3 regions of the Burkholderia cenocepacia genome follow, and region 3 is predicted to be linked to each of the others. Evidence: predicted binding sites of a transcription regulator. Region 3 holds the regulator's gene; each other region holds the start of a gene.
The links. The regulator FliA, encoded in region 3, starts transcription of late flagellar genes. The targets are predictions, from matches to a motif close to CTAAAGTTTNNNNNNNNNNNGCCGNTA.

Region 1: a site for FliA is predicted at 1,773-1,799, ahead of fliS (flagellar export chaperone FliS). Genes of this name have one in related genera too.
Region 2: a site for FliA is predicted at 1,899-1,925, ahead of SY91_RS07640 (DUF4088 family protein). Genes of this name have one in related genera too.

What each region holds. Positions count from the first base shown of each region.
Region 1 covers NZ_CP060039.1:405,691-409,357, forward strand. The annotation lists gene SY91_RS01890 (flagellar hook-length control protein FliK) at 1-761, opposite strand, end outside; gene SY91_RS01895 (flagellar protein FliT) at 933-1,265, opposite strand; gene fliS (flagellar export chaperone FliS) at 1,262-1,696, opposite strand; gene fliE (flagellar hook-basal body complex protein FliE) at 1,900-2,244, opposite strand; gene fliF (flagellar basal-body MS-ring/collar protein FliF) at 2,493-3,667, shown strand, end outside.
Region 2 covers NZ_CP060039.1:1,624,246-1,627,912, reverse strand. The annotation lists gene SY91_RS07655 (AraC family transcriptional regulator) at 1-648, shown strand, start outside; gene SY91_RS07650 (AzlC family ABC transporter permease) at 775-1,542, shown strand; gene SY91_RS07645 (AzlD domain-containing protein) at 1,539-1,877, shown strand; gene SY91_RS07640 (DUF4088 family protein) at 2,038-2,814, shown strand; gene SY91_RS07635 (hypothetical protein) at 2,946-3,347, opposite strand; gene SY91_RS07630 (RNA-binding S4 domain-containing protein) at 3,614-3,667, shown strand, end outside.
Region 3 covers NZ_CP060039.1:740,277-743,943, forward strand. The annotation lists gene flhF (flagellar biosynthesis protein FlhF) at 1-536, shown strand, start outside; gene SY91_RS03435 (flagellar biosynthesis protein FlhG) at 529-1,347, shown strand; gene SY91_RS03440 (RNA polymerase sigma factor FliA) at 1,373-2,104, shown strand; S-adenosyl-L-homocysteine riboswitch at 2,219-2,336, shown strand; gene ahcY (adenosylhomocysteinase) at 2,369-3,667, shown strand, end outside.

The DNA of each region.
Region 1 (3,667 bases), 330 kb from region 3:
TCGGGCGGCAACGACGCGCCCGGCCGGGCCGCCTCCGGGGCGGCCTGCGCAGGGTCGCGCGCAGGCGCGCTGCCCGGTGCGGGCGGTTGCGCGGTGCCCCGCGCGGCGGCCGGCAGCGATGGGCGCTGCGCGAGCAGTTCGTCGAGCAAGTCGGTCGATTCGTGCGGGACGGCGTCCGGGTCGGCCGGCGCGAGCGCGGTCGCGAGGCGCGCCTGCGGCTCGCGCAGCAGCGCCGCGAGCGGACGTTGGCCGGCCAGCCACTGCGCGAGATGGGATTCGTAGAAGAGGCCGCTTTCGCTCACGGCCTGCGCGAGCGCCGCACGCAGCGCCGCGACCGGCGGGGCCACCGACGGCGTAGCCGCGGCCCGCGTCGCCGCGGCGGACGACGCTTGACCGGAAACCGGCGTGGCGGACCCAGCGGGACCGGACGCAGCCGGCGCACGCGCCGGCACGGGCGTATCGGTGAGCAGCACGGCCGGATCGGCCAGCAGCGGCAGCCGACCGACGATCGCCGGCGTCGCATCGCCGCCCGAGCGCGAGATCGCGTCGAGCACGCGCCCGACCTCGGACAGCGCGGTCTGCGTGGAAGCTGGCGGCGCGGCGGGCGGGCTGCCGGCCGGCGGCGCGGACGACGCGCCGGCGCCCGGCGTGCCGACCTGCGCGGTCGCGCCGCCGCCGGCGGGCGCCGACACGGTGCCGGTCAGCAGGCTGTCGAGGCGGCTCGCCAGCAGCGCGGCCGCAACGGAGTCGATACCGGTCATGATCGGAGCCTGCTCACCTTGGGGCATTCGCATGCGCGTTGCATATGCAAACAGACCCTACACATCGTTGCGAATCCGGGGCGCGGCACGCCGGTGCCGCCCGCGGGAACAGCGCGCGCCGCGTGCGGCGCCGGGCCCGGGCGCCGCGCGCCCGTCTCCCGGAACACGGCCCTACCCGCGCGCGCGGTAGAGGTCGGTCAATACCTGGGTCGAGCGCCGCGCCTCGAACAGCGCGGACAGCCGCGCGACGTCCGGGCTCGCGAGATCGCGGATCGCGGCGTCGTCGGCCAGGATGCGGCGGATCAGGTCGAGCTTGCGGCCGAGATCCGATTCGTCGAGCGCGACGCCCGGATCGGCCTCCTTCAACCCGTCGACGAGCTGCATGAATTCGGCCTGCAACCCCGGCAACGCGCTCCAGTCGGCGCCGCGCGCGGCGCACAGCATCCGGCCCGACACGGCGGCGAGCGCCTCGTAACGCGCGAAGTATTCGGCCTTGAGATTCATCGTGATGCTTCCGCTACCTGTTGCGCGGCCATCCGCGCGACTTCCGGGGCGATGCCCGTCCATGCTTCCTCGAGCGTCGCGAGCAGGCCGTCGACCTCGACCAGCATCGCATCGCTCGCCTGCGCGTTCGCTTCCAGCAGGCGCCGGCCGATATACGCATACAGCGCATTGAGGCGCTCGGCGATCTCGCCGCCCGCGTCGCGGTTCAGCGACGCCTGCAGGCCGCTCTCGACGATCCGGATCGCCTTGCCGATCGCTTCGCCGCGCCCGGACACGTTGTCCTGCTGCAAATGCATGCGCGCCAGCGCGATCGCCTGCCGGGCGCCCTGGTACAGCATCGCGATCAACCGGTGCGGGGAGGCGCCCATCACCCCGGTCTCGACGCCGACACGCGCGTACGCACTGGCTCCAGCGTGTCCTGGGGAAAACATGCGCTTCTCCTTGTTATGTGCCTTGGGTATGCGGGAGCCGCCGCCGTGCGTCGCACGGCGCGGCCTTCATCGGAGTTATCGGAAGGGATTTGGAAAGCTTTAGGTGAGCAGGGGCTGCCGCCGGGCGGCCGATGCCGGCGCGCCGGTCTCGTTCTGCAAGCCCCGGGCCGTGCCCGGACGCCCGTCGTCGAATGGCCGCCCCTTTACACCGACATCTGCATGATGTCGTTGTAAGCGCTCACCAACTTGTTGCGGACCTGGAGCCCGAACTGGAAGCCGATATTGGCTTTCTGCATGTCGACCATCACGTCGTTCAGCGAGATGTTCGGCGCGCCGACCTCGAACGCCTTCGCCTCGCCGAGCGCGTGCTGCTGGTCGCCGCTGATCTTGTCGAGCGATGCCTTCATCGCGCTCGCGAACGTGCCGGCCGTCGCCGCGCCCGAGCCGGCCAGCGCCGCCGTCGGGCTCGCGACGCCGCCGGACGCCTGCGCGGCCATCGACTGCATCTGTTGCAACACCGAACCGATTCCGCTGACGTTCGCAGTCATGCTGTCCCCAGACATAGAGAAAAGACCCGGACGCACCGGGCGATCCGCCGGCGCCGCACCACGCGCACCATGCCGGATCGCGAAAAAGGATAGCAGCGCGGCGCGCGTCAAAGCCGCGAAAGTACGGGGGAAACCCCGCTCTTTTCGGTCGATCGGAGTACGCCGCCGGTCACGATAATCGCATCGTGTCATTGTCCGCCCGCTCGTCCGAGCGAGCTCAGTCGTCCCGCTCCGGAGAAACTCGACGCATGGATTCGCAGGCCAACTCGCTGATCAACCCAGACGCCCGCGCGGGCCTCAGCCCGGCGCCCGGCGCCGCCGCGGCCGCCGCGTTGCCGGGCGCGGGCGGCGCAGGCGCGGACTTCGGGCTGGGCGGCTTCGCCGAACGCATTCCCGGCATCTCGCGAATGAAGGGCAACCCGAAGCTGCCGTTCGTGATCGCCGTCGCGTTCGCGATCGCCGCGATCACCGCGCTCGTGCTGTGGAGCCGGGCGCCCGACTACCGCGTGCTGTACAGCAACCTGTCGGACCGCGACGGCGGCGCGATCATCGCCGCGCTCCAGCAGGCAAACGTTCCCTACAAGTTCGCCGATGCCGGCGGCGCGATCCTGGTGCCGTCGGGCCAGGTGCACGAAACACGCCTGAAGCTCGCCGCGATGGGGCTGCCGAAGGGCGGCTCGGTCGGCTTCGAGCTGATGGACAACCAGAAATTCGGCATCAGCCAGTTCGCCGAGCAGATCAACTACCAGCGCGCGCTCGAAGGCGAACTGCAGCGCACCATCGAATCGATCAACGCCGTGCGCGGCGCGCGCGTGCATCTCGCGATCCCGAAGCCGTCGGTGTTCGTGCGCGACAAGGAAGCGCCGAGCGCGTCGGTGTTCGTCGACCTCTACCCGGGCCGCGTGCTCGACGAGGGCCAGGTGCAGGCGATCACGCGGATGGTGTCGTCCGGCGTGCCCGACATGCCGGCCAAGAACGTGACGATCGTCGACCAGGACGGCAACCTGCTGACCCAGACCGCGTCCGCGTCCGGCCTCGACGCGAGCCAGCTCAAGTACGTGCAGCAGGTCGAGCACAACACCCAGAAGCGCATCGACGCGATCCTCGCGCCGATCTTCGGCGCCGGCAACGCGCGCTCGCAGGTCAGCGCGGATCTCGATTTCTCGAAGATCGAGCAGACGTCGGAAAGCTACGGCCCGAACGGCACGCCGCAGCAGGCCGCGATCCGCAGCCAGCAGACCAGCAGCGCGACCGAACTCGCGCAGGGCGGCGCGTCGGGCGTGCCGGGCGCGCTGTCGAACACGCCGCCGCAGCCGGCCTCCGCGCCGATCGTCGCCGGCAACGGCCAGAACGCACCGCAGACCACGCCGGTCAGCGACCGCAAGGACCAGACGACCAACTACGAGCTCGACAAGACGATCCG
Region 2 (3,667 bases), 880 kb from region 3:
TACATGCCGGTCGAATTCATCCACGAGCTCGCGAGTACGATCGCGGGCCGCCCGCAGGATGCGCCCTGGTTTGCCCCCGACGTGATCCGCGACGCCGATCTCGCGGCCCGGCTCACGCTCGCGCACCGGATGCTGGAAGCCGGCAGCGAGCGCGCGCTGTCGTCGCAGGCCGATGCGCCCGGACAGCCGGCCGGCGATCCGGCGGCCGGCGATTCGGCCACCGGCGCGCCGCGCATCTACGATCCGCTCGCCGCCGAAACCGCGATGCTCGACGCGCTGTCGACGCTGATCGTGCGCCACGCCGACGTGCGGCCGCAACCGGCGCCGCTCGCGGCCGACGAGCCACGCGTCGACGCGATGCGCGAGCGGCTCGCTGCCGACCTGACGTGCACGGTGACGCTCGACGACGTCGCGCAGACGGTCGGCCTGTCGCCATTTCACGCGGCGCGCCTGTTCACACGTACGACCGGCATGCCGCCGCATGCGTGGCGCAACCAGCTGCGGCTGCAGCGCGCGCTGGCGCCGTTGCGCGCGGGCGTGCCGGTCGCCGATGTCGCCGCGGCCAGCGGCTTCGTCGACCAGAGTCACTTCACGCGGCATTTCAAACGGATGTTCGGCGTGCCGCCCGGGCGCTGGCAGGCAAGCTGACGCCGGCTTCCCGCCATCGTCGGTCGCGCCGTGATCCGTGCCGGCCGGCACGTGAGCACCGGCCCCGCTCCGGCGGGCGCAAGAACATACAAGCCGGCTCGCCGCCGGCCCGCTATCCTCCCGCTCATGGAGGAGCGCTTCTTGAACAAGACACCCGCATCACCCCCGCGCCGCCCGCTCAACGAATGGCTCGATGGCGCGCGCGACACGATCCCGATGATGATCGGCGCCGCGCCGTTCGGCGTGATATTCGGCACGCTCGTCGGCGGCGGTCCGCTCGCCGCGTGGCACGGCGCACTGATGTCGCTTGCCGTGTTCGCGGGCTCCGCGCAATTCATCGCGCTCGGCCTGATCGCCGGCAGCGCCAGTTTCGTCGTCGTGCTCGCCACGACGCTGATCGTGAACCTGCGCCACCTGCTGTACAGCGCGACGCTCGCGCCCTATGTCGCCCACCTGCCGCTGCGCTGGCGCGCGACGCTCGGCGCGTTGATGACCGACGAGGTGTTCGCGGTCGCCTACGGCCACTACCGGCACTACCCGCCCGGTACGATCGGCCCCCACTACTTTTTCGGCTCCGGGCTCGCGATGTACCTGAACTGGCAGGTCTGGACGCTCGCGGGCATCGGCTTCGGCGCGGCGTTCCCGGGCCTGCAGTCGCTCGGCCTCGATTTCGCGATGGCAGCGACCTTCATCGCGATCGTCGTCCCGCAGCTCGGCACGCTGCGCTACTTCGCGGCGGCCGCCACGGCGGGCACGCTCGCGTACTTCTGGCAGGGCTGGCCGTACAAGCTCGGGCTGCTCGGCGCGGTCGCCGCCGGCGTCGCGATCGGCGTCGTGCTCACGCTGCGGCACGATCGCACGCACGCCAACGCTCGTTCGGGGGCCGCATCGTGAGCTACGCGCTGTTGATCCTCGGGATGGCCGTCATCACGTATGCGATCCGCTCGACGCTGTTCCTGTTCGGCGAGCGGCTGACGTTCCCGCCGCTCGTGCGGACCGCGCTCGCCTTCGTGCCGGTCACCGTGCTGACCGCGATCATCGTGCCGATGACCGTCTCGCCGCACGGCGGCACGGCCGAGCTGACCTGGCGCAATCCGCAGCTCGTCGGCGCACTCGCGGCCGTGCTCGTGTCGGCCGCGACCCGCCGCCCGCTCGTGACGATCGCGGCCGGGCTCGTGGTGTTCTTCGTGTGGCAAGGGGCCGTCCTCCCGCACTGGCCGGCTACCTGAGCGCACGCTCCATATCGCGCGCTCAAGTTTCCGCCCGGTGCGCCGATATAGGAGAGGAAGACCCGCCACCGGCCCCGGCGCGCACCGGTCAGTCGACGCTGCGCCCGCCCCGGTGCGCCGTGCCGACGCCGGCTTGCGCGGGCCCCCATCGAGACGATTCATGGGCCAGATCACCCTTTCCCTCAAGGACGACACGCTCGAGTCCCTGCGCAAGGACTACGACGCGTTCGTCCGCGTGTCGCTGAAACTCGACCCGCAATTCGCGACGCCGTCGTTCGAGGATTTCCTGCGCGCCAAGCTGCTCGACAACATGGTGCCGCTCACCGAGCACGCCGTGCAGCGGATGCTGCAGGGCGGCCAGTACGCGTGGGCCAAGCGCACGCTCGACAAGGAATTTCCGGACGTCGTCGCGATCCTGATGCGGCAGGCCGGCGAATTCGGCTTCGGCTTCGCGTCGCGCTCCGAATGGACGCCCGACGAACTCGCGAAGGCGTGCCGCGACTGGGCGAAGGCGATCGTCGCCGAAGCGCAGGGCGATGCGTCGCTGATCGACCCGCTCGCGTCGCAGATCAAGGGCGCCGCGCAGGACATCCAGACGCTCGAGGAACTGATGCAGACGCCTGCGTGGCGGCTCGCGGAATCGCTGCGACAGCGGATCTACGAGGCCAAGCTCGCGTGCGAGATGAGCGTCGGCAGCATTGCCCGCGACAAGCTCGGCGAATTGCGCGGACTGCTGCGGCTCGGGCTCGCGCACGGCTCGTTCCAGAAGCAGGAAGCGCAGCAGATCATGGAATACCTGCGGCTGCTGAAGCCGGAGATCTTCGTCGAGGAACCGTATGACGTCTTCGCGCGGCTCGCCGCGTGGCTGCGCAGCGTGTTCACCCCTGCTGCCGTGCGGCCGCCGCAGGGGCAGGGACAAGGGCAGCGCCGGCCGTAAGCGCGCGTCCCGCTGAACGCATCACCTGATGAAAATGGCCCGGTTCGCGCGGAGCGAACCGGGCCGCCGGACGATCGCCCGTCGCGACGCGCCGTCCGAAGACGAGCGTCGCGACAAGCCCCGGGCACCGCTTACTGCGTGGCGCCCTGGGCCGATGCACCGCCCTGCGCGCCGACCGATGCGCCGCCTTCGGTCGCGTCGTCGGCCTTCGCCTTGGCCGAACCCGCATGGCTCTTGGCCGACTTCGCCGCATGCTTCGTATGCTTCTTGGTCGAATGGACGGCCGACGACGTCGTATCCTTCGCGCCATCGGCTGCCGCGCCGACCGCATCGGTCGCACCGCCCGCCGCATTGCCCGACGCGTTCGCGCCGGCACCACCCTGCACGCCTGCACCGGCACCAGCGGCCGGCGTCTGCGCCTGCACGCCGGCACCGGCCGCGCCTTGCGCCGTCGTGCCCGTCTGGGCGAATGCGGCCGAAGTGGCGAACGCCGTCAGCGCGGCACCGATCAGCATCGTACGAATCTTGGACATGGCAATTCTCCTCAAGAAGTTGTGCGTCCGGTCCGCAGCGATGCGGTCCGTCGCGTTCCCCGCCGCAACACGCAACAGGTACGACAGAAGACCCGCGGCCCGCGCGGCCGGTTCGCGAATCTCTCAGACTGTTACCCACCGTTTCATTTGCTGACGAATCGCTCACAGTCCTTTACAACGTGCGCCGGCCGCCCGCGCTCGCGTGCCGGCCCCGGTGCCGTATGATGCGGAGCGTTTCCTCCCGCGCGTCGCGCACCTTCCTCGTCATGCCCAATCTGGATTTCACGCTGACCGGCGAATACGTCGAGCTGCACAACCTT
Region 3 (3,667 bases):
TCCTCGGCGTGCCGGTGCATGCGGTGAAGGATGCGGGCGATCTCGCGCTCGCGCTGTCCGAGCTGCGCAACAAGCACATCGTGCTGATCGACACGATCGGCATGAGCCAGCGCGACCGCGCGGTGTCCGACCAGATCGCGATGCTGCACGGCGCGAACGCGCCGGTGCAGCGCCTGCTGCTGCTCAACGCGACGAGCCACGGCGACACGCTGAACGAAGTCGTGCAGGCATACCGCAGCGCGGGCGAGCATCCTGACCTGGCCGGCTGCATCCTCACGAAGCTCGACGAGGCGACCCACCTCGGCGGCGTGCTCGACACGGTGATCCGCTACAAGCTGCCGGTCCACTACGTGTCGACCGGCCAGAAGGTGCCGGAGAACCTGTACGTCGCGTCGACCAAATTCCTGCTGAAGAGCGCGTTCTGTGTGCCGCGCGACGGCTCGCCCTTCGTGCCGCAAGACGAGGACATGCCGACGCTGCTTTCCGCACTGACCGCACGTTCCACCGCCGAGCTGCACGAGGTGCGATTTGGATAAACGGATCATCGATCAGGCCGAAGGGCTGCGGCGCCTGCTCGCCGGGCGCGCGTCGCGCATCGTCGCGGTGACGGGTGGGCCGGCGGGCGTCGGCTGCACGTCCACCGTGGTGAATCTCGCGGCGGCGCTCGCGTCGCTCGGCAAGGACGTGCTCGTCGTCGACGAGCGCGCCGACGTGCATTCGGCCAGCGCGACGCTCGCCGGCGCGTGGCTGCGCGACGGCGAACGCACGCGGGTGGCGGCCGGCTTCGGCCTGTGCGGCGCCGCGCGGCTCGCGCGCGCCGGCTACAGCGACGCGCAACTGAGCGACTTCATCGACGGCCCGGCCGACATCGTCCTCGTCGACGCGCAGCTCGGCGCCGACGGGTCGTTCTCGGCGCTCGCGCGCGAAGCGCACGACGTGCTGGTCGTCACGCGGGTCGCCGCGCAGGCGATCACCGAGGCGTACGCGTGCATGAAGCGGCTGCATTTCGCGCACGCGTTCGCGCAGTTCCGCGTGCTGACCAATCAGGTCGGCAGCCACGCGGACGCGAAGACGGCCTTCGACAACCTCGCGGGCGTCGCGAGCCGCTACCTGACCGTATCGATCGCCGATGCGGGCTGCGTGAGCGCCGATCCGCTCGTCGAGCACGCCCGCGAACTGATGCATGCGGTGGTCGACGCGTTCCCGTCGTCGCCCGCCGCGCGCGATTACCGGCAGATTGCCGCCGACCTGTTGTACTGGCCGATGCGCCCGCGTTCGGGTGCGGGCCGCGCAGTCCACGCCGGCGGCAAGCCGTCGTATGAGGCGGGCGCGGCACACGCCGCGTGAGCGCCACCCGAAGGAGAGAGCCACGATGTACAACGCTCAAGGAAAGATGTCCCAGGCCGACGTGCTCGCGCAATACGCGCCGCTCGTGCGCCGCCTCGGGCTGCAGCTCGTCGCGAAGATGCCGGCGAGCGTCGATCTCGACGACCTGATCCAGGCCGGCATGATCGGCCTGATGGACGCGGCCGGCCGCTACAAGGAAGACCAGGGCGCGCAGTTCGAGACCTACGCGACGCAGCGCATCCGCGGCGCGATGCTCGACGAGCTGCGCAGCAACGACTGGCTGCCGCGCAGCCTGCGCAAGACGTCGCGCGAGGTCGAGCACGCGGTGCACCAGGTCGAGCAGCACCTCGGCCGCTCGGCGAGCGAGACCGAGATCGCGCAGCACCTGAACATGCCGCTCGACGAATACCAGGGGATGCTGCAGGACCTGCACGGCAGCCAGCTCATCTATTACGAGGATTTCGACCGCGCGGCCGATGACGAGCCGTTCCTCGACCGCTATCGCGTCGATCACGCCGATCCGTTGTCGGCGCTGCTCGACGACCACCTGCGCGAGGCGCTCGTCGAGGCGATCGAGCGGCTGCCGGAGCGCGAGAAGCTGCTGATGTCGCTGTACTACGAACGGGGTCTGAATCTGCGCGAGATCGGCGCGGTGCTCGAAGTGAGCGAATCGCGCGTGTGCCAGCTGCACAGTCAGGCCGTCGCACGCCTGCGCGCGCGGCTGCGCGAGCAGGCGTGGGTCGGCGCGGAGTCCTGACCCGAAGAAGTCCCGACCCTTTGCCGACGGCCGCGCGCGCCGGCGCCGCGCGCGTCGCGCGCCTACGCGTCGTCCTTGCGCATTTCGCGCGCCGATTTGCTACAATCCCCTCCGTTTTCCGAGGAGCGTTGCGACGGACCATCCGTGTCCGCCAGGCTCGGAGAGCTTCACCAAGCAGCCGTGCGGCGATTTTTTCGCGCCGGCCCCGCTTCCTGAACGGCGCTCACGTCACCAATCTAGAAACTTTTTAGAAAGGAGGGCGTGATGAACGCCATTATCGATTCCAAGGCTTCCCACGATTACGTCGTCGCCGACATGGCGCTGGCCGGCTGGGGCCGCAAGGAACTCAACATCGCCGAGACCGAAATGCCGGGCCTCGTGCAGATCCGCGACGAATACAAGGCACAGCAGCCGCTGAAGGGCGCGCGCATCGCCGGTTCGCTGCACATGACGATCCAGACGGGCGTGCTGATCGAGACGCTGAAGGCGCTCGGCGCGGACGTTCGCTGGGCATCGTGCAACATCTTCTCGACCCAGGATCACGCGGCCGCCGCGATCGTCGAAGCCGGCACGCCGGTGTTCGCGTTCAAGGGCGAATCGCTCGACGAGTACTGGGAGTTCTCGCACCGCATCTTCGAATGGCCGAACGGCGAATTCGCGAACATGATCCTGGACGACGGCGGCGACGCAACGCTGCTGCTGATCCTCGGCTCGAAGGCCGAGAAGGACCGTTCGGTGATCGCGAAGCCGACCAACGAGGAAGAAGTCGCGCTGTACAAGTCGATCGCGGCGCACCTCGACGTCGACGCGAACTGGTACTCGAAGCGCCTCGCGCACATCAAGGGCGTGACCGAAGAGACCACGACCGGCGTGCACCGCCTGTACCAGATGGAAAAGGACGGCCGCCTGCCGTTCCCGGCGTTCAACGTGAACGATTCGGTCACGAAGTCGAAGTTCGACAACCTGTACGGCTGCCGTGAATCGCTCGTCGACGGCATCAAGCGCGCGACCGACGTGATGATCGCGGGCAAGGTCGCGGTCGTCGCGGGCTACGGCGACGTGGGCAAGGGCTGCGCGCAGTCGCTGCGCGGCCTGGGCGCGACCGTGTGGGTCACCGAAATCGATCCGATCTGCGCGCTGCAGGCGGCGATGGAAGGCTACCGCGTCGTGACGATGGAATACGCGGCCGACAAGGCCGACATCTTCGTGACGGCGACCGGCAACTACCACGTGATCAACCACGATCACATGAAGGCGATGCGCCACAACGCGATCGTCTGCAACATCGGTCACTTCGACTCGGAAATCGACGTTGCGTCGACGCGCCAGTACCAGTGGGAAAACATCAAGCCGCAGGTCGACCACATCATCTTCCCGGACGGCAAGCGCGTGATCCTGCTGGCCGAAGGCCGCCTCGTGAACCTCGGCTGCGCGACCGGCCACCCGTCGTTCGTGATGTCGAACTCGTTCGCGAACCAGACGCTCGCGCAGATCGAACTGTTCACGCGCGGCGAGCAGTACGAGAACAAGGTGTACGTGCTGCCGAAGCATCTCGATGAAAAG